Regions from separate parts of the Kribbella sp. NPDC023972 genome, predicted to be linked through region 1. Evidence: riboswitches for the same ligand, from Rfam matches in the RefSeq annotation. Region 1 holds a riboswitch; each other region holds the start of a gene.
What was found. A riboswitch is a leader RNA that binds a small molecule or an ion and turns the genes downstream of it on or off. The one in region 1 is predicted to bind thiamine pyrophosphate.

Region 2: another riboswitch for thiamine pyrophosphate. It lies ahead of thiC (phosphomethylpyrimidine synthase ThiC); the one in region 1 lies ahead of AB0F43_RS18525 (cytosine permease).
Region 3: another riboswitch for thiamine pyrophosphate. It lies ahead of thiS (sulfur carrier protein ThiS); the one in region 1 lies ahead of AB0F43_RS18525 (cytosine permease).

What each region holds. Positions count from the first base shown of each region.
Region 1 is NZ_JBEZZH010000004.1:290,656-300,404, forward strand. Features, by position in the region: gene AB0F43_RS18515 (methylated-DNA--[protein]-cysteine S-methyltransferase) at 1-170, shown strand, start outside; gene AB0F43_RS18520 (methyltransferase domain-containing protein) at 327-1,007, opposite strand; gene AB0F43_RS18525 (cytosine permease) at 1,034-2,362, opposite strand; TPP riboswitch at 2,356-2,468, opposite strand; gene AB0F43_RS18530 (alpha/beta hydrolase) at 2,489-3,151, opposite strand; gene AB0F43_RS18535 (hypothetical protein) at 3,148-3,981, opposite strand; gene AB0F43_RS18540 (DUF3152 domain-containing protein) at 4,046-4,903, opposite strand; gene AB0F43_RS18545 (hypothetical protein) at 5,179-6,198, shown strand; gene AB0F43_RS18550 (ATP-binding protein) at 6,217-7,410, opposite strand; gene AB0F43_RS18555 (S8 family serine peptidase) at 7,514-9,749, opposite strand, start outside.
Region 2 is NZ_JBEZZH010000002.1:500,960-510,708, forward strand. Features, by position in the region: gene AB0F43_RS11535 (DUF202 domain-containing protein) at 1-249, shown strand, start outside; gene AB0F43_RS11540 (DUF47 family protein) at 388-1,020, shown strand; gene AB0F43_RS11545 (inorganic phosphate transporter) at 1,023-2,021, shown strand; gene AB0F43_RS11550 (hypothetical protein) at 2,034-2,555, opposite strand; gene AB0F43_RS11555 (lysophospholipid acyltransferase family protein) at 2,704-3,450, opposite strand; TPP riboswitch at 3,541-3,660, shown strand; gene thiC (phosphomethylpyrimidine synthase ThiC) at 3,651-5,288, shown strand; gene AB0F43_RS11565 (transposase) at 5,613-6,170, shown strand; gene AB0F43_RS11570 (hypothetical protein) at 6,167-6,721, shown strand; gene AB0F43_RS11575 (RDD family protein) at 6,728-7,417, opposite strand; gene AB0F43_RS11580 (RDD family protein) at 7,441-8,076, opposite strand; gene AB0F43_RS11585 (RDD family protein) at 8,157-8,885, opposite strand; gene AB0F43_RS11590 (DUF2752 domain-containing protein) at 8,992-9,432, shown strand; gene AB0F43_RS11595 (DUF4190 domain-containing protein) at 9,484-9,749, opposite strand, start outside.
Region 3 is NZ_JBEZZH010000002.1:319,876-329,624, reverse strand. Features, by position in the region: gene AB0F43_RS10725 (nitrate reductase) at 1-2,108, opposite strand, end outside; gene AB0F43_RS10720 (RNA polymerase sigma-70 factor) at 2,190-3,071, opposite strand; TPP riboswitch at 3,250-3,366, shown strand; gene thiS (sulfur carrier protein ThiS) at 3,357-3,563, shown strand; gene AB0F43_RS10710 (thiazole synthase) at 3,568-4,341, shown strand; gene AB0F43_RS10705 (NmrA/HSCARG family protein) at 4,312-5,178, opposite strand; gene AB0F43_RS10700 (DUF6807 family protein) at 5,200-7,104, opposite strand; gene AB0F43_RS10695 (family 43 glycosylhydrolase) at 7,104-8,633, opposite strand; gene AB0F43_RS10690 (sugar ABC transporter substrate-binding protein) at 8,767-9,749, shown strand, end outside.

The DNA of each region.
Region 1 (9,749 bases):
AGATCCACAAGCCCAAGGCGGCCCGGGCAGTCGGTACGGCGCTGGGCGCGAACCCGGTGTGCGTCGTGCTGCCCTGCCACCGGGTGATCGGCTCGAGCGGAGCACTCACCGGGTACGCCGGCGGGCTGGAAGCGAAGCGATTCCTGCTGAATCTGGAATCGAAAAGCTGAGTTTCCCGCCGACTCGAGAAGGGATTTAGACTGAAGGAACAAGGAGCAGATCCCCAGTGTGGAGTGGGGATCTGCTTCTTGTTTTCCCTTGCCTGCAAGGAGATCCGGGGCCGGTGAAAGGTTCCGGAAATGCGGTCAGCTCAAGAATCTGACGCGTCAGTCAGCTCCGGGGTGCCTGATCTCCAGGATGAGCCGGCGGCGGCCGCCCCAGTCCCGTTTGTAGACCTTGTAGTCCTCGATTCCGGCGGCCGCGCAGAGCCGGCCGTAGCTGATCTCGTCGTGGATGAAGTGCACGCTGCTGGTGCCGAAGTGCTCGGTGGTGACGATCCGGTGCTCCGGCCCCTGGCGCATCCCGTTGGCGATCTCGGCCGCCGTCGCCGGACCCCAGACCGGGCCCTCGATGATCGCCAGCCCGCCAGGCTTGAGGACCCGGGAGATCTCGCAGATCGTGGAGATCTGCTCGTCCTCGGCGAACAGTTCGTGGAACGCCGTCCACAGGCAGATCACCGCGTCGAACGAGTCCCACTTGTAGGGCAGGTCGGTCATCGAGCCAATCGCCCAGTCGATCGACAACTCCTCCTCGTCCGCCTTCGCCTTGCCGGCCTCGATCAGGTTCGGCGAGATGTCGAGAGCACGCACGACCTTGCCGGCCCGGCGGAGCGGCAGCGCGATCCGGCCGTACCCGCAACACAGGTCGAGCACCGACTCGCGGCCGTCCAGCAGCTCCTCGACAGCCTTCACGGTCGCCGCGTCCCGCTCGGGCGTGGTGCGCGCGGCCAGCCCGTCGGCCCCCAGTTCCGCGTACTCGGCCCGGCTGCGCAGTGCGGAGTTCAGCATTGCGCAAGTATCCCGGTTACTCCGGGTCAGTTGTCCAGCGGTCGGCGCCCGATCCGGCCGAGCCCGATCGCGGCCAGCATCGAGATCACGATCGACGTGTACGTCGCGCCGAGCCAGCCGGGCACGGGCTGGCCGGCGAAGAGGCGCTGCTGAAGATCGAGCCAGAACGGCGACCAGCCGGACACCGTGCCGGGGTTGACCAACTGGTACGCGATGAAGCCGATCAGCCAGGCGACGGCCGGCTGCCAGCGGAAGCGCGCCGTACCGGAGACGTCCCAGTTCATCTTGCTGACCACGAAGAAGTCGGCGATCGCGACCGCGAACAGCGGGATGAAGACCGAGCCGATCAGATAGAGGAACTGCGTGTAGTTGCCCAGGTCAACCAACAGGGCGAGACCGGTGGCGAGTACGCCGATGGCGATCGAGATCCACCGCCGGTCGATGTGACCGACCAGGTTGTGCGCGGCCATCGTGGTGGAGTAGACGTTCGCGTAGGCCTCGTCGACCTCGTCCACCAGCAGCACGAACAGCGCGATCGCACCGGCCGGCAGCGTGACGAGTGCGGTGATCACGTCCGCGCTGTTGGTACCCAACGTCGCCACCGCGAACACGCCGAGCGCGTAGTAGACGATCGCCGCGATCCCGTAGCCGAGCGACGATCCGGCGAAGGCAGCCTTGTTCGTGCGCGAGTGGCGGGTGTAGTCGGCGGCGAGCGGTGCGAACGACACCACACCGGCGGCAGCGAGGTCGACGGCCGGCCAGAAGCCGAAGACACCGTCCTGCGGCAAATCCTGCACCGGCTTGCTGAGCACCTGCACGAACAAGTAGACCGACGCGATCAGCACCAGCCAGACCATGAACTTGCGCAGCAACCTCACGCTGCCCAGTGGCCGGACCGCCATCGCCGTGGCGATCACGCCGGCCAGTACGACGAACAGCCAGCGCCAGCGCTCACTCGTCACCGCCACCGCGGCCTGGGAGATGACGATGATCTCCATCGTCGCCCAGCCGACGTTCTGCGCGATGTTCAGCACCGTCGGCGCCATCGAACCGCGTCGGCCGAACAGGCCGCGCAGACTCGCCATCGCCGGCGCTCCGGTGTGCGAACCGAACACGGCCGCACCGCCGAGCACCAGCGCTCCGATCCCGCAACCAACCACGACCGCGAGCAGCCCCTGGGCCAGCGAGCCTGTGTACGCCGCGACGAGCGCACCGGTCACCGGGCCGAACAGCGAGATGCCGAGGTTCCCCCAGAGGGTGAACTGGTCGAGAAAGCCGAGAGTGCGCGGTGTGTCCGTGGTGAGGACGAGCGGCGCCTCGGTCTGGTTGACAGGACGAACAGCAGTACTGGTCATGGTGACCTGCTCCCTACGCCGGCATTACCCGGTCAGGTTCAGGCGGTCGGCGACCCAGCGTCGCCCTCTCAGCCCGCGCATGGTGCGAGCTCCCGCAGAGGTTGTTACCGCGTCAACGATAGCGCTTCAGGTTCGGCCCGGTGCAGCGGCTGCCCGCTGGATGAGAGCGGCCAGCTCGGGACCGTTGGTCAGCACCGGCATGTGCGAGCCGGTGGCCAGGGTCCGGGCCTCAGCGTGGGTGAGCTCGGCCAGCCGGTCCGTCCACTCGGCCGGCGACAGGTGGTCATGGCGGCAGCGCACGATCAGGATCGGCGCCTTCACCCGGGTGATCACCCCAGCCAGATCGTGGTGCCGGGCTGCTTCCACTGCCCGGGCGATGGTGGAGAGCGTCGTACGGGCGTATTGCGGGGCGAGCGCCGGGATCAGCCGAGGCGACTCCGGGGCGGCCGAGCCCAGCCAGCGGGCCACCAGGTCGCGCCAGCTCGCCGCACGGACGTCTCCGGTCGGAGCGACCAGGACCAGCGCATGGACCAGCTCGGGGTAGGCGACCGCGGTCTCGACGACGATCTGGCAGCCGGCCGAGTGCCCGACCAGGACCGACCGCTCCCGCATCTTTTCGGCGACCGCCGTACCAAGAGCTTGTGGTCGCAGGTCGTCACCTGGCCCGGCGGGTTCGCCGTACCCGGGCAGGGTGACGATCTGGTACGGCGTGATGAGGTGCTCGACCGTGGGTGCGTACGACTTGGGCCCGAGGCCGAGGCCCGGGACCAGGACGATCGGGATGCTCACTCCCAGGGCGGGCGGGCCGGCGGCGCCTGGACGACCGGGTTGGCGACCGGCGGCTTCAGCTCCCGGTAGCCGAGCAGGAAGCCCGCGGCGAGGATCAGCAGGCCGATACCACCCCAGCCGTACGCCGTCGGCAGCCGATCGAGCGTGTCGTCGATGGCACCCATACCGGTGGACAGGACCATCACCAGCCAGATCAGGATCGGTACCACTGACACCCCGACCAGCAGCAGGCCGCCGAGCTCGATCGGGTCGATCTCGCGTCCGACCCGGCGGCGGGCCAGTACGTCGCGCGCCCACATCGCGATCGCGGCCACACCGACCAGGAGCATCAGCAACTGGCCGATCGTGTCGATGACGTCCGTACGGAGCGGGTGGTTGAGTGCGGAACCCGGGGCCTGGGAGATCTCGCGCAGGGCCACCCGCTGAACCGAGAGCACCAGCAGGCCGTAGACGCCGGCGAGGATCGCGGCAAGCAGCACGACGCGGGCCGCGCGGGGATCGCGAGGTGCGACGGGCAACTCCCGCCCGTACTGAGGGAGCTCGTGCTGCTGTGGGTGCGCGGGCGGGCCATACGGGGAGCCTGGCCGGTAGTTGGGTGGCTGGGTGTAGGCCGGTCCGCCGGGTGGTGGTGGTTGCGGCGGTACGCCGTACTGGCCGGGTGGGGAGCCGTACGACTGTGGTTGGGCGTAGGCGCCAGGCTGGGGTTGCCCGGAGGGCGGGGAGCCGTAGGTGCTGCCGCCGTACGGCGTGGGCGGGGCGTAGTGGTGCTCCTCGGGCGGCTGCTCCGGCTGCTCACCGCGGCCGTACGTCGGGAAATCCTGTGACGACATCGCTGCTTCCTCCCCTCGGACTCAGCTTCTCACGAACGAGGCCTTCGCTCAGGTCGCCTAACGCTCAGGTCGCCTTGATCGTCGGCCAGGCGTTCGGCAGACAGCCGGCCAGGCCCTTGGTCTGCTGCATCATCACCGGCGCGGGAGTCTTCGCCTTGGTGCAGGTGGAGTGGCCGTGGCCGAGCGCGTGCCCGACCTCGTGGTTGACCAGGTAGTTGCGGTAGAGCGCGACGTTCCCCGCGTACGCCGGGATCGCGTACATCCAGCGTTTCGCGTTCAGCACGACCCGGTCCTCGACCCGGCAGGAGACTTCACCGCCGGTGTCGAGCGGCAGGCACAGCTTGTCGGTCAGGGTCGGCGTGGCCAGGATGATGCGCAGATCGGCGTCGACCTTGTCGGTCCGCTCGAAGTTGACCGGGTGGATGGCCTGCCAGCCGCGCGGGTCGGTCAGCGTCTGGTGGATGACCGCCGCGACCGCGGCCCCGTTGACCGACAGACCCTGCTCGATCTCGACCCGGTAGGTCAGCTTGTCCCGGACGCCGGTCGCCTTGTCCGACCCCGGTACGACGGCGAGCTTGCCGCTGGACACCGAGTAGTTCGGCTTCGAGCCCTTCGGCGGCCGGGTCAGTGTCGGCGCCGGACGCTGCGGCGTGGTGAACTTCTGCGTCGGCGTGGCCACCGGCGTCGGCGTCGGCGTACTGACCGGCACCTCGACCGCCGACGCGGCAACCCCGGCCGCCACCTCAGCCGCCAGACTCCGCCGGTTCGTCGCGTCCGGATGCGCCACCACCACAGTCCCCAGCACCGCCAGCGCGGTCACCGACAACCACTGCGCCCGGTACGACGTCTTCCGGCTGTGCCGCCCACCCTTCCTTTTCCGGGCAGGCGCATCCGCGCGCTGGCCAGTCCGCCGGGTGGTCATGACGATTCACCCTACCGACCCACTCATGCCTCCCGAAAGGGGAGTGTCACGCGTCCCTCACTAACGAACCCGAGGCAACCAGTCATTGCGGTCAGCAGGAGCTCGCCCGGTGCCCGCCGACAACTCGCCCGGTGCGCCGACGCTCAGCGGTACCGGTCGAGGAACGTGGTGAGTTCCGCGACGTATTGCAGGCCCCTGACGTGTGGTGGCCGGTGAACCACATCTGGATGCTCGCTGGACCGGTTCTGGACTTGGCCGGTCTAGTTTCTCGGGACATGAACGGACGACGTCTGCTCGGCACACTGGTTGCTCTTGCTGCGCTTTCCGCCTGCTCGGACGGAGCCGAGGGCGGGGCCCAGCCGTCTTCGCCGGCCGCCAGCCCGACAACGACCACGCCGACGCCGAGCCCGATGCCGGCGATCTCCGCGGTGGAGGTGCAGAAGGCCGTGAGCGGGTTCCTGGCGGTTCGGAACCGTGCCTCGGCCCGGTACGACGACGCCCTGATCCGGACCGTCGCCAGTGGCCCGTTGCTGGAGCGAGAACTCGCCGACCACAAGATCAACCGCATCCTGAAACGGAAAATCCCGCCGCTCGCCGTCGTGAACCCGGTAGGTTCGGTCACGCCACCGGGGACGTGGCCGCAGCGGCTGGTCGTGGCGGCCGAGGTGAAAGGCAAAGCCGACGAGCGGATCGCGGGCCTCGCACAGCGCAGCGCTCCCGACGCACCCTGGGCCTGGACCCATCTGGTGAATCTCGGCTCGGAAACGCTCGCTCAGTACGTGACGTCTCCACCCCTGCCGGGTGGCGGGAGCGTACGAACGCCGACCAGAGCCGAGCTCGGCAGACTGTCGATGACGCCGGCCGCGGCCGTGCAACGACTGGCGCAGGACATGAGCACCAGGACGCAAAGTCTGTTGTTCGACGGATTCGCGCTGACCGGGAGCGCCGACGAGTACCGAGGCGACCTGATCCTGCAGGCGTCGATGACAACGCCGGACGAGCGACCTGCCACCCTCGCGGTCGAGTACGGTCCGGCGGTGGCGCTGCAGTCGTTCGGCAAGGTGCTGGTATTCGCGACAATCTCGATGAGCTGGATCCACCCGGTCGAGCCTGGGACCCAGGCGAAGTGGCCGCCCGGGCCGCAGCAGGCGCTCGCCGTCAAGGGTCGTTGGTACACCAAGTCCTTGATGGACTTCGAGCAACTGCAGGTGGTCCTCGCCATGCCCCCCAAGGGCTCGGGGGACATCCAGGTGCTCGGCATCTCTCGTCAGCGCACCGGGGTCGGCGGCGTCTGAGCGGGCGGTCTGCGTGGATCAGGCTGTGCGGGTGCGGAGGAACTTGCCGAAGTGGGGGACGGTGAAGGCTACGGTGCCGCGTTCGGCGGAAAAGACCAGGCCCTTCTTGATCAGGCCGTCGCGGGCGGGGGAGAGTGACTGGGGTTTGCGGTTGAGGGTGCTGGCGACCTCGGCGGTGGGGACCGAACCGTCGTCGACGCCGATGCCGAGCTCGGCCATGGCGCGCATGTATTCGCGTTCGGCCGGGGTGGCGCGCTCGTACCGGGATCCGAAGAAGCCGACGGTGAGTTCGGCGGAGGCTTCCGGGGCGGCGACGGCGACGTCCTTGACGGTGATCGGCGAGGTCGGGGCGTGGTCCCAGGTGGCGTGGGCGAAGGCTTGGACGAAGTACGGGTAGCCGTCGGTCTGGGCGTACAGCTCGTCCAGCGCCTCGTCGTCGTACCGGACGCCCTCGCTCTCGGCCGGGATCATCAGCGCGCGGTCACAGGCGTCGCGGGCCAGGCGGTCGACGCGGATGTAGCGGAAGAGTCGCTCGGAGTACGACTTGCTGGCCGACAGTACGGCGGGCAGATGCGGCAGGCCGGCGCCGACGACGACCAGCGGTGCGCTCTGCTGGGAGATCTCGTGGCACGCCGCACACAGAGCGGACAGGTCGTCCGCGCTGATGTCCTGCATCTCGTCGATGAACAACCCGACCCCGACGGACAGGTCGCCGGCCAGATCGGCCGCGTCGGTGAACAGCTCGATCAGGTCCATCTCCAGGTCACCGGAGTCGGCCCGGCCCTTCGCCGCCGCCACGTCGACCGGCGGGTGCCAGCGGATCCCCTTGCGGTCGTTCGCCGCGGTCCGCAGCGCGAATGCCTTCAGTACGGCGCTGAACTGGTCGACCCGATCGTCGTCGCGGTGCCGGTGCCCGAGCTCGCGCATCGCGGTGTGCATCGCCTGCGCGATCGGGAGCCGGATGCTCTGGTCCGGCCGGGCCTCGATCTTCCCGGTGCCCCAGGCCCGCTTGATCGCCTGGCTCCGCAGGGTGTTCAGCAACACCGTCTTACCCACGCCCCGGAGCCCGCTGAGCACCAGGCTCCGCTCCGGCCTGCCTGCCGCGACCCGCTCGAGCACCACCTCGAACTGCCGCACCTCGGTGTCGCGTCCGGCCAGCTCAGGCGGCCGCTGACCGGCGCCGGGCGCATAGGGATTCCGGATCGGATCCATGCATTTCACTGTATGGCCGCATCTAGCGTTTTCCTTAGATTTCGCTAGCGAGCCCCAGAACGTGTCGCGCCCCGGTCGAGGCGCGACACGTTCTCAGCGGGGATCAGCTGACCGTCACGATGCGGTACGGCGAGACCGCCTGCGCGTGGTCCGCGTCCGCGGTGAACAGCACCCGGTAGGCGAAGCTGCCCCGCGTCGCCGGCTTGATGCCGAAGGCGTACGCGCCCGAGGCACTCAGCTTGACCGAGGCGATCGACGTCCACGTCTTGTTCGCGTACAGCTGCAGGTAGACCGGCTTGCCGTAGTGCGCCGGCGCGACGTATCCGGACAGCTTCGTGATGCCACCCAGCCGGATCGCGGTGGGCGACAACACCGACGAGATCGTCGGCGCGACCTGCACGGTGATGTCCGCGGTCCGGGTCCCCATCAGGTCGGCGTTGCCGGGGAAGGTCAGCATGTAGACCGAGGACACGGCCGGCTTGTGGGCGATCGAGACCGTCCCCGTCGACGACGTCTTCAACGCGGCGAGCAGGGTGAACGTGGAGACGTTCTTCGACCGCACGTACACGTTGACCGGCAGGCCCGCGTAGGCCACGTTGTCGATCCGCAGCGTGCTGCCCTTGATCGTGATCGAGCCGCCGTAGTTGATCAGCGTCGCCGTGGTGCTGATTCCCGACTTCATCCCGAGCAGCCGCGTCACCGCGACCGGGCTGACCTTGCCTCCGCGGTCGACAACCCAGGCGGCGAACGTGTACGTCGTTCCCTGCGCCAGCCCGGTCGCCTTGACGGCGGACGCCGTACCGGCGTGAACCAGGGCGCCGGTGGTGAAGGTCGGCGCCGTGCTGCCGGCATTGCGGCGGACGACGACGTAGTCCAGGTCCGTCGTGGCGGGAATCTTCCAGGACAGGTTCGCGGCCAGGTAGGCACCGCTCGCGTCGAACGAGGTCACCGCCTGCGGTGCCAGATCGGCGGTCTGGAACGTCGACGTGTAGCCGCCGAGGCTCGCCGGGCCGGTGTCCTGCACGGCGCCGATCACGATCCGGTACGGCGTGTTGTCGAGCAGTGAGCTGGACGGCGTGATGACGATCTTCCGCGCCGCGGCGTCGTACCCCGGCGCGATGGAAACCTGTGCGCCGGTCTTCCCGTTCAGCAGCCGGACCGTGTTGGTGTTGATGCTGGCCGGCGCCGCGTCGCGGCTGAGGGTGACCGTGGGCTGAACGCTCACCGGGACGTGCGCGGTGAAGTCGGGCACCGAAGCGTCCTGGACGATGAAGGACGGGTCAGTGGGCCCGGGGCCTCCGGTGTCCGAGTCGGTGACCGTCACCGTGTACGGACGGCTGTCACGCGAGCCGTTGGAGTTCCGGACCTGGATGTAGGTGACGCCGGCACTGAGGCTCGCGTTTGTCCCGGCGGTCAGGGCGGCGGGGATCTCGAACCCGTCCTCGTCCTCGTCCGGGCGCGGGGTCTGGGCGTGGCCGAGCAGCCGGAAGTCCTGGTCGTAGACGAACACGACCGGGCCGAAGTTCTGCGCGAACTCGGCGGAGTCGAACACCGGACCGGTGACCTTGATCGTGACGTTGCGCGCGGCGGCGGAGCTGATCTTGAACCAGTCGGTGTCGCCCTCGGCACCGATCGTGGCTGAGGCCGAACTGCCCAGGGCCTGAGCCCGGGCCGGGAAGTCGTTGCCGTCCGGCGTCGCGGGAGTGAAGTCGGCCGCCCACTTGCCGCCCAGCGCGGCGTAGGCGTCCACGATGCCGGCGCCGTAGTACGGGTCGGCGCCGCGCGGACCCGCATCCCGGGCGGTCGCCTTGAGCCGGGCGACGACCTGGTCCGGAGTGAACGCCGGGTACCTGTTGCGCACCAAGGCGGCCACACCGGCGACGATCGGGGCCGAGAACGAGGTCCCGCTGGCGATCCCGTACGGGAATTCTGGATCGAAATCGCTCGGCACCGTGCTGGCGATGTCGTAGCCGGGCGCTGCGAGGTCGAGCCAGTCGCCGCGCGAGCTGAAGCCGGTGACCACGGCGTTGTCATTGGTCGCGCCGACGGACAGCACGTCCGGGTACGCGGCCGGGTACTGCGGCGCGTCGTCCCCGGTGTTGCCGGCGGCGGCCACCACCACGACGCCCTTGGCCACGGCATTCGCCACCGCGTCCCGCAGTACCAGGCTCTCCATCGTCCCGCCGAACGACATGTTGACGACCCGGGCACCGTGCGAGACCGCCCAGTTGAGGCCCTCGATGATGTCCTCGTCGGTCCCGCCGCCGAACTCGTCGAGAACCTTGACCGGCATGATCTTCGCGCTCCAGGCGACCCCGGCGATGCCTTCGGTGTTGTTC
Region 2 (9,749 bases), on a different contig from region 1:
GCGCTGGGTCTGATCGCGAACGCCATCCTGTTGCTTGCCTCCGGCCACGGTACGTCGGACGTCCGCACCGGTCTCGGCATCGTCGTACTGGTCCTGGCACTGGCCTGCTGGGCCGCGGTCAGCGCCGTGTACCGCCGTACCAGGGGTGCCCCGATTCATGCCCTCGGCCACCAACGGGTGGTTCGCGCGGCCGCTGGTCTGGTCCTGATCGTCGGGCTCTTCGACCTGTACGCCGTACTCACGCGGTGAAGTCGAATGGTTACTCACTGGTCGTGTCCAGGCGGGGAGTTCACCGCCACGCGGTACGTTGGCCAGGCGGATGCCGCGTCAGCGGCCCGTTCCCCCTAGCATGTTCACGGTTTGTCCCTCGTTCATCCGGAGCTTGAAGTGCCGTTACGTCTGCGTCCGAACGACCCGACGTTCTACGACCTTTTCACCGAGTCCGCCAGCCACCTCGTCGACGGGGCCCGGATCCTGGCCGAGTTGCTCGGCAGTACAGCGGGAACTGGGCTGGCGTCAAGTCAGCAGATCGCCAGCGAGATGAAGGACGCCGAGCACGCGGCGGACGAGACCACCCACTCGATCATCCGCCGGGTGAACTCGACCTTCGTCACGCCGTTCGACCGCGAGGACATCTACCGGCTGGCCTCCGATCTCGACGACGTGATGGACTACATGGAGGAGGCCGTCGACTCGGTCCACCTGTTCTCCCTGGAGAAACTGCCGGAGGAGATCGCGGAGCAGATCGAGGTGCTTCAGCGGGCCGCCCAGCTGACCGCCGAGACGATGCCCCGGCTGCGCACCATGAAGGACCTGGCGGAGTACTGGATCGAGATCAACCGGCTGGAGAACACCGGTGACGCGGTCCACCGCAGGCTCATCGCCAAGCTGTTCAGCGGCGAGTACGACGCGCTGACGGTGATGAAGGTGAAGACCGTGGTCGACCTGCTGGAGGCCGCGATCGACGCCTTCGAGCATGTCGCCAACACGGTCGAACAGATCGCTGTCAAGGAGAGCTGAGCGTGGAGTTCGCGCTCGTCGTCGCCGTCATCGTCATCGCGCTGACGTTCGACTACACCAACGGCTTCCACGATGCGGCGAACGCGATCGCGACGTCGGTCTCCACCCGCGCGCTCACCCCGCGAGTCGCGTTGATGATGGCAGCGGTGATGAACTTCGTCGGCGCGTTCCTCGGCACCGAGGTGGCCGACACCGTCGGTAAAGGCATCATCGAGACGCCGGCCGGCGAACACGGCCTGGTGATCGTGCTCTCCGCCCTGCTCGGTGCCATCACCTGGAACCTGATCACCTGGTACTTCGGCCTGCCCAGCTCCTCGTCCCACGCGCTGATCGGCGGCTTGGTCGGCGCCGGGCTCGCCTCGACCAGCGTCGTGCTGTGGTCCGGCATCCTGGACAAGGTCGTCATCCCGATGATGCTGTCGCCGGCGATCGGGTTCCTCGGCGCGTTCACGCTGATGCTCACGATCCTCTGGGTGTTCCGGCGCGTTCACCCCGGCCGGGTGACCCGCGGCTTCCGGCTGGCTCAGTCGCTGTCGGCCGCCGCGATGGCACTCGGCCACGGCTTGCAGGACGCGCAGAAGACGATGGGCGTGATGTTCCTGGCCCTGCTGACCACCGGCCACGTGGAGAAGGGCGACAGCATCCCGCTCTGGGTCAAGCTGTCCGCCGCGACCGCGATCTCGCTCGGCACCTACTCCGGCGGCTGGCGGATCATGCGCACCCTGGGCCGCCGGATCATCCACCTGGACCCGGCTCGCGGCTTCGCCTCCGAGGCGGTCGCCGCGACGGTCCTGTACGTGATGGCCATCGGCCTGCACGCGCCGGTCTCCACCACGCACACGATCACCTCGGCGGTGATGGGCGCCGGTGCGACCAAGCGGCTGTCCGCGGTCCGCTGGGGCGTCGCCAGGGGCATCATCACGGCCTGGGTCCTGACCATCCCGGCGGCCGGGCTGGTCGCCGCCCTCTGCTACGGCCTGGCCCACCTGATCCTGGAGTGACAGCGAGGCCGCTCAGCGGTTCCAGCGGCGTACTGCCTTGGCCACGTCCTTGGGGCGGATAGAGCCCAGGTTGAGCTCCCAGGTGGCGGCCAGCCGGTCACCGAGGCCGGCCACGTCGAGGTAGGCCTGCGGTCGCACCGCCACCACCCAGGTGGCCGCGGCGGCATGGCCCTGCTGGAACAGCAGGTGGTTGGCGGTCGCCTCGATCTTGCTCCGGCTCGCGCCGCTCAGTCCGCTGGACGCCCAGTCCTGCACGATCGATCCGTCGTCGGCGGTCATTCGGGCCAGGTACGTCAGCGGCCCGCGCCAGTAGCCACGGCTGCCGATGCTGTCCAGGCTCTCCAGCGGAAACCAGCCGTTCTGGCAACGCCGTCCGTTGATCGCCGCCTCGACCTCACGGGCCTGCGCCGGGTTCAGGTCCCGGACCGCCCAGTCGAGGAAGTACGTGCCGACGTCAGGGATGTCCTCCGCGACATGCGGTGCCACGGTCAGGATCCCCGGCTCGAAGAGATGCAGCTCTTCGGATGATTCCACTACAACTTCCCCCGCCCACCTGAGTACGACGGCCACGCGCGCCACCGCCCGGCCGAGTGCACAGGGACCCCCCAGGTTCCTGCTCCATCAACAAGTGCTTTTCGTACCCTCGTACCGCACCGAGGTCAAGGTCCTGTCCGGTAGCTGGCTACTTCCTTCGGGCCGCCCGGCGGGCCAGCTCCTCCCGGTCCAGGCGGTCGGCTTCCTCGGGAGTGGGCGCGCCGCCGCCGTACGAGGCGGGCAGCCACCAGGCGCCGGCGGGCTGCTCGGGGTAGGCGCGGATGGTGCGGTCGAGCATCCCGGCCATGGTCGAGCGCAGCTGGGCGGTCGCCTCGACCGGGTCGTCCTCGCGGGTGACGGTGATCGGCTCGCCGACGGTGATGGCGATGGTCCGGTGCCGGGAGAAGTCGCGCGGGTGGTCCTTGGTCAGCATCCGCTGCGTTCCCCACAGGATCAGCGGGATCACCGGTACGGCGGCCGCCGCGGCCATCCGGACCGTGCCGGACTTGAACTCCTTCAGCTCGAACGACCGGCTGATGGTTGCCTCTGGGAAGACACCGACGACCTCGCCCGCCTTCAGGTACTCGAGCGCCTTCCGGTACGACGCCGTACCGGCGGCTCGGTCGACCGGGATGTGGTGCATCCCGCGCATCAGCGGGCCGGAGTACCGGTTGCGGAACAGCACCTCCTTGGCCATGAACCGCACCAGCCGCTTGCTCGGCAGCGCACCGAACCCGCCGAGCACGAAGTCGACGTACGAAATGTGGTTCATCGCGATCACCGCACCGCCGGTCCGCGGCACGTTCTCCGTCCCGGTCAGCTGGAACTTCAGGTCCAGCACCTTGAACGCCGTCTTCGCGAAGCCGATCACCGGCGGGTACACGAGGTCTCGCATTCCCGAACGCTACCGGTTCACGCCCAACCGCGGACGTGACGCGCCCCACGGAATCCCGTATGCAGATCTTCGTTAGGGTGATTCACGACAATTGGAGATCGCGGGAGCTCGCACCGTAGCGGGCTGAGAGGGCGGCTGGGTGAACCGGCGCCGCCGACCGCCGAACCTGTCCGGGTAATTCCGGCGTAGGGAGCAGCATTGTGACAACCATCGGAAACAGTGCCCAATCACGGGTCCGTCCGTCTGTCACCACCGGCCCGATCTCGGGCTCGGAGAAGATCTACCGCGGCGAGCTGCGGGTCCCGGCCCGCCGTGTCCACCTCACCAACGGCGAGCACTTCGACCTGTACGACACGTCCGGCCCGTACACCGACGCCCCCGCGCGGATCGACGTACAGGCCGGTCTGCCCACACTGCGGCGGGACTGGATCGCCGGGCGCGAGCCGTTGACCCAGCTCGCGCACGCGCGCGCCGGCACCATCACCAAGGAGATGAGGTACGTCGCCGTCCGCGAGGGAGTCGATCCGGAGTTCGTCCGGGACGAGGTGGCCCGCGGCCGCGCGGTGATCCCGGCGAACCGGCGGCACCCGGAGTCCGAGCCGATGATCATCGGGAAGAAGTTCCTGGTGAAGGTGAACGCCAACATCGGCAACTCGGCCGTCACCAGCTCGATCGAGGAAGAGGTCGAGAAGCTGGTCTGGGCCACCCGATGGGGCGCGGACACCGTGATGGACCTGTCCACCGGCAAGAACATCCACGAGACGCGCGAGTGGATCCTGCGCAACTCGCCGGTGCCGATCGGGACGGTGCCGCTGTACCAGGCGCTGGAGAAGGTGAAGGGCGACCCGACCGCGTTGTCGTGGGAGGTCTACCGCGACACCGTGATCGAGCAGTGCGAGCAGGGCGTGGACTACATGACCGTGCATGCCGGCGTACTGCTGCGGTACGTTCCGCTGACCGCGCAACGGATCACCGGGATCGTGTCGCGCGGCGGTTCGATCATGGCCGCGTGGTGCCTGGCGCATCACCAGGAGTCCTTCCTCTACACGCATTTCGCCGAGCTCTGCGAGATCCTCCGCGCGTACGACGTGACGTTCTCACTCGGCGACGGGCTGCGGCCGGGGTGTATCGCGGATGCCAACGACGCGGCGCAGTTCGCCGAGCTGCGGACCCTCGGCGAGCTCACCAAGATCGCCTGGGAGCACGACGTCCAGGTGATGATCGAAGGTCCGGGACATGTGCCGATGCACAAGATCGCCGAGAACGTGCGGCTCGAGGAGGAGCTGTGCGGTGAGGCGCCGTTCTACACATTGGGGCCGTTGGCAACTGATGTGGCACCGGCCTACGACCACATCACCTCGGCGATCGGCGCGGCCCAGATCGGCTGGCTGGGTACGGCGATGCTCTGCTACGTCACGCCGAAGGAACACCTCGGCCTGCCGGACCGCGACGACGTGAAAACGGGTGTGATCACGTACAAGATCGCCGCCCACGCGGCCGATCTGGCCAAGGGGCACCCAGGTGCGCAGGCCTGGGACGACACATTGTCCAGGGCAAGGTTCGAGTTCCGCTGGGAGGACCAGTTCAACCTCTCGCTGGATCCGGACACCGCGCGGTCGTTCCATGACCAGACGCTGCCCGCCGAGCCGGCCAAGACGGCCCACTTCTGCTCGATGTGCGGACCGAAGTTCTGCTCGATGCGGATCACCGCCGACATCCGCGCGTACGCCGAGGAGAAGGGCCTGACGTCGGCGGAGGCGATCGAGGCCGGCTTCGCCGAGATGTCCGACAGCTTCAAGGCCCACGACAAGAAGCTGTACTTGCCGATGGCTGAGTGAGAGGCCGGACCGCCAGGCCATCACATTCGACGTACTCCCGTCGGGACGACCCTCCGGATGGGCAATTGTGATGGCCTGGCGGTCCGCTCGGTGCTGACTCGGAGTGAAAATCGTGGGGCGAGTCGAGATGCCGTGGGGGCCGAATGCAGCGGAGAATTGGGGGGATCGGCGGGCCTGCGGGGCGGTCACTGGGAGTGATCGGGTGAACCGATTCAGGTTTTTTCCTTCACTCTACGTGAATAAGACTATATCCTTAATCCGTTGCGAAGGAGGTGCAGGGCCGTGGTCTTCGTTCTCACAGTAGATCAACGGGGCAGCCGAAGCATGACCGATCTCGTACCCGAGCTCCTGAACACCCTGAACCGGCGCCCGCGGCGGACCGGATTGCTTCGGAAGTTCGAGCGGACGGCCGGTGACGAGGTACAGGGGGTGTTCTCGGAGGCGCGCGCCACCATCGACGTGATTGTCGAGCTTGTTCGCGCGGACACCTGGTACGTCGGTCTCGGTATCGGCGAGGTCGCCCAGCCTTTGCCCCGCAGTACGCGGGCGGGCACCGGCGAGGCGTTCGTGAACGCGCGGGAGGCGGTGAACCGGGCGAAGTCGAGTCCGCACCACGTCAACGTGGTCGGCACCGACACCCGCGTCGCCGAGCAGGTCGAGACAGTGCTGTGGCTGATGGCGTCGGTGCTGCGGCGCCGGAGCGAGCGGGGATGGGCAGTGGCCGACCTGCTCGCCGAAGGACTCACCAGGCGGGAGATCGGTGTGAAGCTGGGGATCAGCCAGTCGGCGGTGACGCAACGGGCCCAGGCGGCCGGCTTCGCCGAGGAGCAACGCGGACGGGTGCTGGCAGCCGAGCTGCTGGGCGCTGGGGCCGCTGCGTGACGGCACTGATCCTGTCGTTGACCGCAGCCGGCCTGGTCCTCGCCGTACTGGCGTGGGTGCCCAAGGCCGGCTCCACAGTGCAGATCGTGTTCAGCGGGGTGATGCTGGCCTGTCTGGTCGGAGTCGGACTCCTGCTGCTGGCAGGCGACGGTGTGGTGGGCTGGGGCGAGCGCTGGTGGAACGTGCTGCTCCTGCTGGCCGGAGGCCTCGCTGTCACCGGTGGCGGTCCGCTGACGACGTCTGTGCTGGCTCTGGTCGACCGGCGCAACACGAGAGCCCAGTCGACGCAGAAAGCCGGTGAGGTGCTGCGTGGAGGCGCGCTGATCGGTTCACTGGAGCGTGGCGCCATCTACGCGTCCCTGGTGGCGGGGTGGCCGGAGGGCGTGGCGATCGTGCTGGCCATCAAGGGACTGGCTCGCTACCCCGAGCTGCGCAGCCCTGATCAGCCTGCCTCGGTCACTCCACAGGCGGTGGCCGAACGCTTCATCATCGGCACCTTCACCAGTGTTCTCTGGGCCGTCACCTGCGCCGGCTTCCTGCTGTCGCGGTAGCTAGGCCTAGGCCGACTTGATCACGTAGGTGGTCATGACCTTGTCGTGCCAGGTCTGCTTCTGGTCGTCCCACAATGGCCACAGCAGGTTCAGGAAGCAGGCGTTGTTGAAGAGCCCGCTCAGGAGGTCGCGGAGGAACGCCTTGCCGGCGCCCACCGGCTGGTAGGTGTTCGCGTCGACCAGTCGCAGGTGCAGGGCGCTCTTGCCGACGCTCTGCCCGGTCTTGCCCTGGCGGAAGACCCGGTTCCACAGGCCCAGACCCAGGCTGGCGGCGAGGCCGAGCACGAAGATCACGATCGCGAACGCGCCCGGAGCGTCGTTGGACGACGTCAGGTCGTTGGCGCGTGACGCGATGTCCGCGAGGAAGACGCCGTACCCGATCAGGATCGGGACCAGGCTGATCAGGCTGTCGATGAGGTAGGCGCCGGCACGTGGTGCCCAGTCGGCCAGCGGCGCCTGCGGTACGCCGTACCCGTAGCCGTACTGCGGCTGTCCGTACGGCGCCTGCCCGTGGGGGTTGTAGCCCTGCTGCGGGTGGCCGTACTGAGGCTGCTGGCCGTACTGGGGTTGCCCGTACTGGGATTGCCCGTACGGCGGCTGACCGTGCTGCGGCTGACCGTACTGGGGCTGCTGACCGTACGGCGGTTGCTGACCGTACGGCGGCTGGTCCTGCGGGGGTGGTGTCGGTGTACTCACATCTATTCCATCTCTCGAGGGGTTCAGAGGCGGATGACCACGTCGTTGACGACCTTGTCGTGCCAGGTCTGCTGCTTCTCGTCCCACAGCGGCCAGAGCACATTGAGAGTACAGATGTTGTTGAACAGCACCGCACAGAACTCGCGGCCCAGGGTCGAGCCGATACCGATCAGCCGGCCGGTCTCCGCGTGCACGACCTTCAGCCCGGTGACCTTCTTGCCGACCGACTGACCCGTGCGGCCCTGCTGGATGACCCGGTTCCAGACCGCGATCCCGAAGCTGCCGAGGTACCCGAGGGCGAAGGCGATCCCGCCGCCGGCGCCGAGCTGCTCCTGGTCTGCGTCGATCACCAGGGCGACTACGCCGCCGCTGATGGCTGGGATGGCTGCGAGCAGGCCGTCGAGGAGCGAGGCACCCACCCGGATCGGCCAGCCCGCCAGCTGTCCGGGTGGTGCGTAGCCGTAGCCGTAGCCCGGGCCGTAACCGCCCTGTCCGTAGGGGCTGTAGCCCTGCTGGTGGTACTGACCACCTGGCTGGCCCGGCGCGTACCCACCGGGCTGGCCTGGCGGCGGGCCGCCGTACCCGGTATGGCCTGGTGGCGGGCCGCCGTACCCGGGCTGGCTCGGTGGGTACTGCGCGTTGGAGGGCGGGGTGCTCACCTGCGGTCCTTTCTGGGGCCCGGCATGGCCGGACGCCGCGGCCCCACGGGCCACGGCGTCCGGTGCAGCGCGGGACTACGTCAGAGCTTGATGACGTAGGTGTTGTTGATCTTGTCCGCGAACGTCTGCTTCTTCTCGTCCCACAGCGGCCACAGGTAGCCGACGTAGCACGGCAGGCCGTCCAGGATGTGGGTGATGTCACGCAGGAACGCCTTCAGCACGCCGACGGGCTGGCCGGTCTCGGCACCGACCAGCTTCAGGCCGGTGACCTTCTTGCCCCAGCTCTGGCCCGTCTGCCCCTGAAGGACCCAGCGGTTGTAGATCCAGAGACCGATGCCGATCAGGAGGAACACCAAGCCGATGACGATCATGGCGCCACCGGTGTCGCCGCTGGTCAGGGCGTTGCCGATACCAACCGGGATGCCGTAGATGATGCCGTCGATCAGGAAGGCGCCGACCCGGTTCGGCCAGGCGGCCAGGTTGCCGGGGACGCCGCCGAAGCCCGGCTGGCCGTACTGCTGCGGGTAGCCCGGCTGGCCGTACTGCCCCGGCTGCTGCCCGTATTGCCCGGGCTGCTGCGGATAACCGGGCTGCTGGCCGTACTGCCCAGGCTGCTGCGGCTGCCCGTAGCCCGGCTGCTGCTGAGCGCCGTAGCCGGGCTGCTGCCCATAGCCCGGCTGCTGTGCAGGCTGGCCGTACGGGTCCGGCTGCTGTCCGGGCTGGCCGTACTGGCCCGGCTGCTGGCCGTACTGACCCGGCTGCTGCGGGTCCTGCGGGCCGTAACCCGGCGGTGGCGTCGGATTGCTCACGACGATCCCTTCTACTGATTGCTGTTTGAGGAGTGAGTTGCAGGCTAGTGGTCGGACGGCTCAGCTTTGGCTACGGATCCCACGTGATGAGAGTTACCGTTGTCCGGTGAGCCTTTCGCTGAGCGTCGTACTGCGGCCGACCGGTCCGGTCCAGCCTGTGGACAGACGAGTGCTGGGCCTGGCCGCCACGGGTCTCGGCGGGCTCGGGCTCGCAGCCGTGTACCAGCTGTCCGGCGGGCGGATCGGGATTCCTTGCCTTCTGCACGCGACCACGGGCCTGAACTGTCCGCTGTGCGGATCGACCAGGATGGCCGCCGCCTTGCTCCGTGGGGATCTGGACGCCGCCTGGCACTTCAACCCGGTGGTCCTGGTCCTCGGCCCGGTCGTCGGTGTTGCCGTCGGCTACCAATTGCTTGCCTGGTCGCTCGAATCGCTGCGGCTGATCCGGCTGCCCCGGCTGAGGATGAGCCCCCGCACGGTGGACTGGGTGGTCAAGGGCCTGATCGCCCTGTTCCTCGTGTACGGCGTGGCGCGGAACCTGAACTGAGCCGCCGCCAAGTCAGGCGACGGCTCAGCTTGCGCTCGGAAGTTTCGCCACTCAGTAGTTGCCGACCAGACCGGTGGAGTAGGACACGATCGACAGGACGATCGAGACGATGCCGCCGATCCAGGCCACCTTCGCGAGCGTATCCGGCCGGCCCTGCTCGCGGAATTTGCTCTGGGCAATCAGTCCGAGGACGATCGAGGCCGGCCCGCAGCAGAACCAGCAGACGATGCCGATGATCGACAGGGTCTGGGGAGTGTTGTTCTGCGGGACGCCGCCGCCGTAGCCGTAACCGCCTGCTTGGCCTGGGTACTGGCCGT
Region 3 (9,749 bases), on a different contig from region 1:
ACCCGGACGAGGTCACCTTCGGTGATGCCGAGCGGCTCGGCATCACTCGCTCCGATCTCGATCCAGACCGTCGGTGCGGCCGCCTGCAGCTGCGCGACGCGCCCGGTCTTGGTGCGGGTGTGGAAGTGGTACGCCGTACGCCCGGTGGTGAAGAGCAGCGGGTAGTCGTCGTCGGGCGGCTCGTGCGGGGGCAGGAACTCAGCGGCCTTCAGGATCGCCCGGCCGTCCGCTTGCAGGTCGGCGTAGTCCTTGCGTTCGTGGGCGGCGCCGGTGAGCAGGTCGTGACCGTAGTCCTCGCAGTACTCGGTCTGGGTGTTGAAGACCTGGTCGGTGTAGAGCCGCTCAGTGCCCTCGGGGTTGTCATGGGTGCAGGGCCACTGGATGCCACCTGCCCCGCGCAGCTTCTGATACGACAGACCCGAGTAGTCGCACGGGCGGCCGCGGGTCGCCTCGCGGAAGGCCGCGAAACACTCTTCGGGAGTTCGCCACTTGACCAGGGGCCGGCCGTCCTTGTCGTGTAGTCCGAGCCGGTCGGCGTAGTCGGTGAGGATGTCCATGTCCGATCGCGCCTCGCCGGGCGGATCGACTGCTTTCTCGGACAGGTGGACGGTGCGGTCGTGGTTGGTGAACGTGCCGGTCTTCTCACCCCAGATGGCGGTGGGCAGGACGACGTCGGCGAACTGGGCGGTCTCGGTGCGGAACGGGTCGCTGACCACCACGAACAGCCGCTCCTGCTGGAGGATGGACCGGATCCGGTGCAGTTCCGGGAGCGACACCGCTGGGTTCGTGCCGATGATCCACAGGAACCGGACCGATCCTTCCTCGGCGTACCGGAACATCTGCATGACGTGGGTGGGCGGGGACCAGCTCGGGATCTGCGCCGGATCGAGGTTCCACAGGTGGGCGAGTTCCTCCACGTGGGAGGGGTTCTGCCAGTTCCGCATGCCGGTCAGGTCGCCGTTCGCGCCGGTCTCGCGGGTGTTCTGAGCCGTCGGCTGCCCGTTGAGCTGGAAGACGCTGGCTCCGGGTTTGCCGATCATTCCGCGCAGCAGGTTGATGTTGTTGACCTGGCAGGCCGACGCGGTGGCCTGGTGCGACTGGTAGACGCCTTGCAAGCAGGTGGACACGAGTCGTTCGGCGCTCCCGATGATCCGCGCCGCGGCCCGGATCTCGTCGGCCTCGACACCGCAGATCCCGGCGACGCGGTCAGGCGGGTAGGCCGCGACCGTGTTGGCGAGTTGGTCGAATCCGACGGTGTGCGCGTCGACGAAGGCCCGGTCGACCAGGTCGTTCTCGATCAGCTCGTGCTGGATTCCGTTGAGCAGGGCAAGATTGGTGCCGTTGCGGATGGCAAGGTGTACGTCGGCCTCCTGCGCGATCTTCGTACGGCGGGGATCGACGACGACGAGCCGGGGACGGTCAGGGCCGTGCAACCGGTCGAGGACGCGGGACCACAGCACGGTGTGGGTTTCCGGCATGTTGTGGCCGATGGCAAACAATGCGTCGCAGGTGTCGAAGTCGGTCAGTGATCCGGGGGCGCCGTCGGTGCCGAAGGTCTCCTTGAGCGCGAAGTCCGAGGTGGCGGTGCACAGCCGGGTGTTGCCGTCCAGGTGCGGGGTGCCGATGCCGCCGCGGACGACGAGCGCGAGGGTGTAGTAGTCCTCGAGGAACAACTGTCCGCTGCTGTAGAACGCCATACCGAGCGGGCCCTGCTCGTCCAGCACCAGCCTGCTGCGCTCCGCGATCAGTTCCATCGCGTCGTCCCAGGTTGCCGGTGTCAACGTGCCGTCGCGCCGGATCAGTGGAGTGGTGAGGCGGTCGGCCGAGTTGTTCGCCTGCCAGCCGAACAGCCCTTTGGGGCCCAGCCTCCCGTGGTTGACGCGGTCTGCGGATCGGCCTCGGACACCGACGATCCGGCCGTCATGGACACCGATGTCCATCCCGCAGCCGTTGGAGCACAGCACACACGCCGACTGCACCCAGTCGACCTCGCCTGGCGCCGTACCGTCCTCGATGAACTCGTCGACACGAGCCGGCCAGTCGGCGCCTGTCGCATACGGCGTCCGGGTTCCCCAGACGTTCGCGATGCGATCGATCGGATCGTTCATCGCCCCTCCTGAGCTCGAGAACAGCAGGGGGCCGGTACCCGGCCGAGCGGCCCCAAAAACGACTACGACGCGCAGTGACTGCTACGCCGCTGTGGGGTTGAAGGTGGTGAGTTTGGACGGGTTCAGGAGCCAGAGGACCTGGTTGATGCCGTTGGGGGATGCGGTCACCGTGCACATGGCGAAGGCGATGCCGTCTCGGCGGAGGATCGCGACTGCTTGGCCGTTGGCGGTGGCCAGTTCCACGTCGGCGCCGGTCCAGAAGCGGTCCGCGAAGGCCTTGTGGTACTTCGCTACGCGTTCGAGACCGACCACCGGGAAGCGGGAGGCCCGGACCGCGCCGCCGCCGTCGGAGTAGCTGATGGCGTCGTCGGCGAGCAGCTTCTCGAGCGCCGCCAGGTCACCGGAGCGGGCCGCGGTGACGAACGCGCTCAGGAGCTCGCGCTGTTCCGGCCCAGTGACCGGATTGCGACGTTCCGCGACCAGGCGTTTGCGCGCCCGGCTGACCAGTTGGCGCGTGGCCGGCTCGGTGGACCCGATGATCTCGGCGATCTGGCCGTACGGGTAGTCGAACGCCTCCCGCAGGATGTACGCCGCCCGTTCCGTCGGCGAGAGCCGTTCCAGGATGAGCAGTACGGCGAACTCCAGCGCCTCGTTGTGCTCGGCGCCGAGATACGGATCGGCGCTCGTGTCGACCGGCTCGGGCAGCCACGGCCCGATGTAGGTCTCCCGGCGTACCCGCGCCGACTGCATCGCGTTGATCGCCAGCCGGGTGATCGCCGTGGCCAGGTACGCCGCTGGGTTCGAGACCTTACTGCGGTCGGTGGTCTGCCATCGCAACCACACGTCCTGGACGAGATCCTCTGCCTCAGCGGCACTACCAAGCATCCGGTACGCGATCCCGAACAACCGCGGCCGCACGCCGCCAAACACCGCCGCGGCCTCCTCCAACTCCGCCGAGGTCATCCAGTACGCCTCCAACCACGCCAGTTGCCGACCGGTCGCCAGCTAAGACAGTGCAGCCCCCTGCAGTGTGACAGCGGCCCGGACGGGCGCACGGCAGGGGTTTGGTGTCACGACCCTGTGAGCTGCTGCCCGCCTGTCGGAACCGCTGGTTGTCTGAGCGTTTCGGAGTGGTTAAGGTCGAAAGAGCCGCGGGAGCTCGCGCCACAGTGGGCTGAGAGGGCGACTGACCAGGGTGTCGCCGACCGCTGAACCTGTCTCGGGTAATGCCGGCGTAGGGAGGAAGCGATGGCGTACGACGTGTGGGTCAACGGCGAGCCGACAAGGGTGCCGCCGGGCCGCTCCGTAGCCGAGCTGGTCCGGGAGTACTCCGACCGGCAGACCGGAATCGCTGTAGCGGTCAACCAGACCGTGCTCACCCGGCAGGAGTGGGCCGGGACGACGCTCACGGACGGCGACCGGGTCGAGATCGTCAGTGCGGTTCAGGGAGGCTGACGTCATGGACGATCCACTGGAGCTCGGCGGGCGGACGTACTCCTCCCGGCTGATCATGGGCACTGGCGGTGCCGCCAACCTCGAGGTGATGGAAGAGGCGTTGATTGCCTCGGGCACCCAACTCACCACGGTCGCGATGCGCCGGCTCGGCACCGGCCACGAGGGCTCGATCCTCGACGTACTCAAGCGGCACGGCATCGACGTCCTGCCGAACACGGCGGGCTGCCACACCGCGGCCGAGGCGGTGCTCACCGCGAAGCTCGCCCGGGAGGCGCTGGAGACGGACCTGATCAAGGTCGAGGTGGTGGCCGACGATCACCTGCTGATGCCGGACCCGATCGAGTTGCTGGACGCCGTGGACGCGTTGGTCGCGGACGGGTTCACCGTGCTGCCCTACACCAACGACGATCCGATCCTGGCCCGCCGGCTGGAGCAGGCCGGGTGTGCGGCGGTGATGCCGCTGGCGGCGCCGATCGGGTCCGCCCTCGGTATCCGCAATCCGCACAACCTCGCGCTCATCACCGAGGCCGCGAACGTCCCGGTGATCGTCGACGCAGGTATCGGTACGGCGAGTGACGCCGCGCTGGCGATGGAGCTCGGCTGCGCCGCGGTCATGCTCGCCACCCCGGTCACCCGGGCCGAGAAACCGGCCCTGATGGCAGCCGCGATGCGCGACGCGGTCACCGCCGGCCGCGCCGCCCGCCTGGCCGGCCGAGTCCCCCGCCGCTACCACTCCGCCCTGGCGTCCTCACCGGTCACCGGCCTGCCGTCGTTCTAGGAACTGCCCGACAGTTGTGACAAGGCCCAGCAGCTTCACCGTGTCCACTGGGTCCACGGCCACCGGGTTGGCCGCCAGCCAGCGCCACATGGTGGTCAGGTCCTTGCCGACGAAGCGCTCGAAGAGCCACAGCGGCATCGGGAAGCCGCGAGGTGGCCGCCCTGTCGCCGCGGTCCAAGCCTGGCGGAGTTCGGCGATCGAGCGGAACTCCGCCGCCAGCGGAAGCTCCGTGCCGACGAATTCGGACGGCTCGGCGAAGGCGCGGGCCGCGATCGCGCCGAGGTCGTCGACCGCCAGCCAGGGCACCGGCGTCTGGTCGCCGGCCAGCTTGGGCATCAGACCCCAGACCGCGACAGGTGGGTAGAAGTCCTTGTCCGTCATCAGTTCCATGAACGCCGTCGGCCGCAGCACCGTCAGCGGAACACCGAGCTCACGCAGGTAGTCGGCGATGATCAGCTTCGACTCCCAGGAGTCGACTCCGGTCCCGCGCAGACCCGGCCCGGCCGATCCGTAGACCACGTGTTGCACCGCGGCGGCCTTCGCCGCGTCCGCGACGTTCTTGCCCTGCCGCACCTCGCCGTCGTGGCCCGCGATCATCGGGTTCTGCACGCTGTAGACGCCGTACGCATCCTCGAAGACACGGAGCAACGAATCCGGGTCCGCCATGTCGCATCCGGCGACCTCGGCTCCAGTCGCCCGCAAGGCATCACCAGCCGGGGAGTCCGGCTTGCGGGTCAGGGCGCGCACGCGCCAGCCGGCGGCCAGCAGGTGCCGGGCGACCGCACCGCCCTGACGTCCTGTTGCCCCCAGCACCGCGATGAGCCCGTCGTGCGCCATGTCACGCCCCCTGCTGCCAGGCTAGGACTGCAAGAGCCTCCCGACCAGAGCTGGACCCTCGGTCAGGTCGATGGAGCGATCCAGCAACAAAGCGGTGAGGGACAGGGAGAGGTCCTGGTCGGGTTGCAGGGCCAAGGCGCTTTCCCAGGCCAGGGCCGGGCCGGCGCCTACGTAGTCGGTGGAGCGGAGGAACCATGGACGCACGCCGTCAGGTTGGACGAGCAGCAAGGTGGTGACGGTGTCGCCGTGTTGCTGGACAAAGGCGAGCCAAGGGCTCAGGGAGCCGTACGCCGCGTCGGTGCCCTCACCGGCTTCACTCAGTACGACGGTGTTCTCGGCGGAAGGCAGTCGCCAGAAGATGCCGCCGTACCCGGCGCCTGGACGCCCCGCCGTGGCCGGGCTGTCGATGCGGATGGGGCCGTAGCGGGCGGTGAGGACGCTGCGCCAGTCGAGACGCCAGCCGCCCTCTGCCAGCGAGCCGCTCAGACGCCTTTGCTCCACCAGCTGCGGACGGCCTTGTTCGTCGTACCAGGTGATGTCGTCGGTGAGCGAGCTGCCCGGGCCTTCGTCGACGGTGACACCACGGCTGCGTTGCTGGCCGTGGTTGGTCAGCAGGGTCGGACCGCGGCCGGGGAGGAACGTGCGACCGCCCCAGTGCGACGTTCCGTTGACTCCGGCAACAGCCAGCGAGACGCCGTAGTGATGCCGGTGGTCAACCGGGCTCACTTCGGTCAACGGGCTGCCACCGAGGGTGCGGACCGGGTGCAGGTAAGGCCGCGGCGAATGCACCTGTGGCATCCGGCGACCGAACTCGTAATGTGCGAGAAGCCCGGACTCGGACCCCAGTACGAAGATGTCCCCCTGCTGCTGCCAGCGAACCGGCCCGAGCCGCCCTCGTGGCGCATCCCCTTGCAACCGGGTCGGTTGCGGAACCGGCCCGGTGCTCGCCCGCAGCGCCAGCCGCAGATCCGGTACGCCGTCCACGTCCACGTCCGTTCCGGCGATCTCGGCGTACAACCGCCGCCAGGCCAGCTCGCCCATCCCCTGCTGCGGCACCCGCACGGTCGTCAGCGACGGTACGGCGAACCGGGACAACCCGATGTCGTCCATCCCGGCCACCGACAGATCGGCGGGTACGGCGACGCCGACCTCGTTGAGCCGGGCCAGCAGCCCGAACGCGACCAGATCGTTGAACGCGACAACGGCCGTGACATGGGACTCCAGCACCCGCTCGACCGCGGCGTACCCGTCCTCGATCGAGGAACCGCACGCCAGCCGGACGATCTCCAGCCCGGGGATCTCGCGCTCGGCGATCTCCAGCGACCGCAGGCGGTCCACGTTCGACGCACTTCCGACCGGACCGGCCAGGTAGGCGAGCCGCCGATGCCCGAGGCCGGCCAGATGGTCCACCACGATCCGCACTGCCTTGCCGAAATCGACCCCGACCGAGGCGACGTCGGACGGTCCTTGGCGGTTGACCAGGATCACCGGCTTCACCTCCGGCAGCAGTTCGAGCAGGCGGTCCTCGGCCAGCCGCGGCGACACCAGGATGAGCGCGTCGCACCGGCGCCGGGCCTCGATCGCGATCTCGGCCTCGGCCAGCGGGTCCTCGTCCGTCTCCGCGACCAGGACCCGGTAGCCGGCCGCGGCCGAGGCGTTCGTGATCCCGCGCATGATCTGCTGGAACAGCGGGTTGCCGAGATCCGGCACGACCAGCGCGACCATGTTCGTGCGGCCGAGGGACAGGTTGCGGGCCAGGTCGCTGGGCCGGTAGTTGAGCCGGTCGGCGGCGGCCCGGACGCGTTCGGCGATCTCCGGTGCGACGGTGACGCGGCCGTTCATCACCCGCGACACGGTCGCCCGCGACACCTCCGCCGCGCGGGCGACGTCGGCGATCGTGATCGAGTCCTTCGGTGTCCTGCCCATCACGCCGTCTCTCGTTCGGTGACCCGGACGGGACCGAACACGGCCCCGCCACCGTCCATCGTGCCTTGTGGCGCCGCGGCGAACAGGCCCACCTCGGCCCCGATCCACCGTCCTTCGACGGCCTGGAAGCGGCCGGCGTCGACCCATTCACCGCGAACCCGATAGGAGAACCGCACCATCGCGTCCTCATCGACGTCGGCGGCCAACTCGACGTACGCCGTCTCCAGCGGAGCCTGATGCAGGACGTCCTCGTCCGGGGTGCCGCGCTGTCGCAGTACGACGTCCACTCCGGCCGGCGTGCGATGAAGGCCGATCCACGCATAGGACTGACCGAGTACGACGAGACCCGCACGAGCGCCCGGGCCGCCGCCGTCGAGCCGGACCGAGGTCTCGAACCGACGGGGTCGCCCGGGCAGCTGCTGCCCGAGCACCTGGGGAAGGTTCCGCAGGTCGCCGTCGTCGTCCGGGAGCACGGCCAACCGCAACGAGCCGTCCTTCGGGGCGTCGTACCAGTCCGGCCGCGGGTTCGCCTGCCAGTGCCAGATCGGCGACAGCTCCGGCCCGTCGAAGAGATCGGTCCGATTCGGCTCACCGTCGACGAGCTCGCCGTCGCCGTACCGCAGTACCGGCTCGCCCTCGTTGCCGATGACGGGCCAGCCGTCCACCCACTTCATCGGTTGCAGGTGTACGACCCGGCCGGCCGGACCGCGATCGGAGAAGTGCAGGAACCAGTCCTCCCCGTCCGGCGTGTCCACCCACGCACCTTGATGCGGCCCGTTGACCGGCGTCGACCCCTGCGCCAGTACGACGCGATCCTCGTACGGACCGTACGGCGACCGGGCCCGGAACGCGGACTGCCACCCGGTCGTCACCCCACCGGCCGGCGCGAAGATCCAGTAGAACCCGTCGCGCTGGTAGAACTTCGGTCCTTCGAGCGTCGTGTACCCGGGCAACTGGTCGCCGTCGATCACCGTGCGGGCCGGCCCGATCACCCGATCCAGCTCCGGGGAAACCTCACGAACGGTCAGCCGGTTCTTGATTCCGGCCCGGCTCTTCGCCCAGCCGTGCACGAGATAGCAACGGCCGTCGTCGTCCCACAGCGGGCATGGATCGATCAGGCCGCGCCCGGCCAGCAAGAGCCGCGGCTCCGACCAGGCACCCACGGGGTCGGTGGCGCTGAGCACGAAGATGCCGTGATCCGGGTCGGGGTAGACGATCCAGAACCGGCCGTCGTGGTGGCGGATGCTCGGCGCCCAGACGCCGCCGCCGTGCCGCGGGATCCGGTAGTGCTCGACCGGCGGCACCGTCTCGAGGGCGTGGCCGACGAGCGTCCAGGAGACCAGGTCGCGCGAGTGCAGGACCGGCAGCCCGGGCGCCCGGTTGAAGCTCGACGCGATCATCCAGTAGTCGTCGCCGACCCGGATCGCGTCCGGATCCGGCCAGTCCGCGTCGAGCACCGGATTGGCGTACGCAATCCGCACCGGACTGACCGACCCGCTCCGCACCTGGTTCGCACGGTTGGCATCCACACGCCTCACCCTCCCGATCGGACCCCACCTTGGAAACCGCCTTCCGAACCCTATTGCGAGCCCGGTGCGCTGTGTTACTTTCTCACGAAGAAACCGGTTTCTCAAACTGTTCCGGCGTGGAGAGAAGGACAAGATGAGGCGCACAGGGTGGCTGCGGGCCACCGCGGTCGCAGCGGCGGCCGTGGTCACGATCGCGGGCTGTGCCGGCCCGACGAGCGGCGGCGGCTCGGAGGCCGCGAGCAACCCCGACGACTGGGGTGAGGCGAAGGGCACGGTCCAGTTCTGGGACACCAACGCCAATCCGGCGCTGACCAAGAAGTGGGAGAAGCTGATCGGCGAGTTCAACGCCGCCAATCCCGACATCAAGGTCGAGTACGTCGGCCTGCCCAACTCGTCGTACCTGCAGAAGGTCGACAACGCGCTGGCCTCCGGCGAGATCCCGGACGTCCTGCTGATCGGCAACGACGTCGCCCACCTGATCGCACAGAACGCGCTGGTGTCACTCGACGACGCGTACGAGAAGTCCGGGCTGACCAGCAAGGTCGACCCGACCATGATCGCCAACGAGCGGCGCAACTCCGCCGACGCCAAGCTCTACAAGGCGCCGCTGAGCGCGCTGTCCGACGTGATCTGGTACCGGACCGACTGGCTGAAGCAGAAGGGCCTGGCCGAGCCGAAGTCGTACGACGAGTTCTTCGCGATCACCCGGCAGATGACCGAGAAGGACAAGAACCGGTTCGGGTTCGCGTTCCGTGGCGGGCCGGGCGCGATGCCGCCGATGTTCGCGATGACGTACGGGCAGTCGGGGATCGGGAAGTTCTTCACCGACGACGGCAAGGCGACGTTCAACGACCCGGAGTCGGTCAAGGCGCTCGAGCGGTACGCCGGCCTGTACGGCACGGTCAGCGCACCGGCCGACCTGTCCAACGACTACGCCAAGATCGTCGCCGCGTTCGACGGCGGATCGGCCTGGGCCACACACCACAACCTCGGCTCGACCCAGGACCACTTCAAGGCCCTCGGCCCGGCGAACGTGGCCGGCGTGCAGCCGTTCCCGAACGCCGACGGCGTCGTCACCGCGACCGCGCCGGCCATCTCCGGCCTCGGCATCCTCGC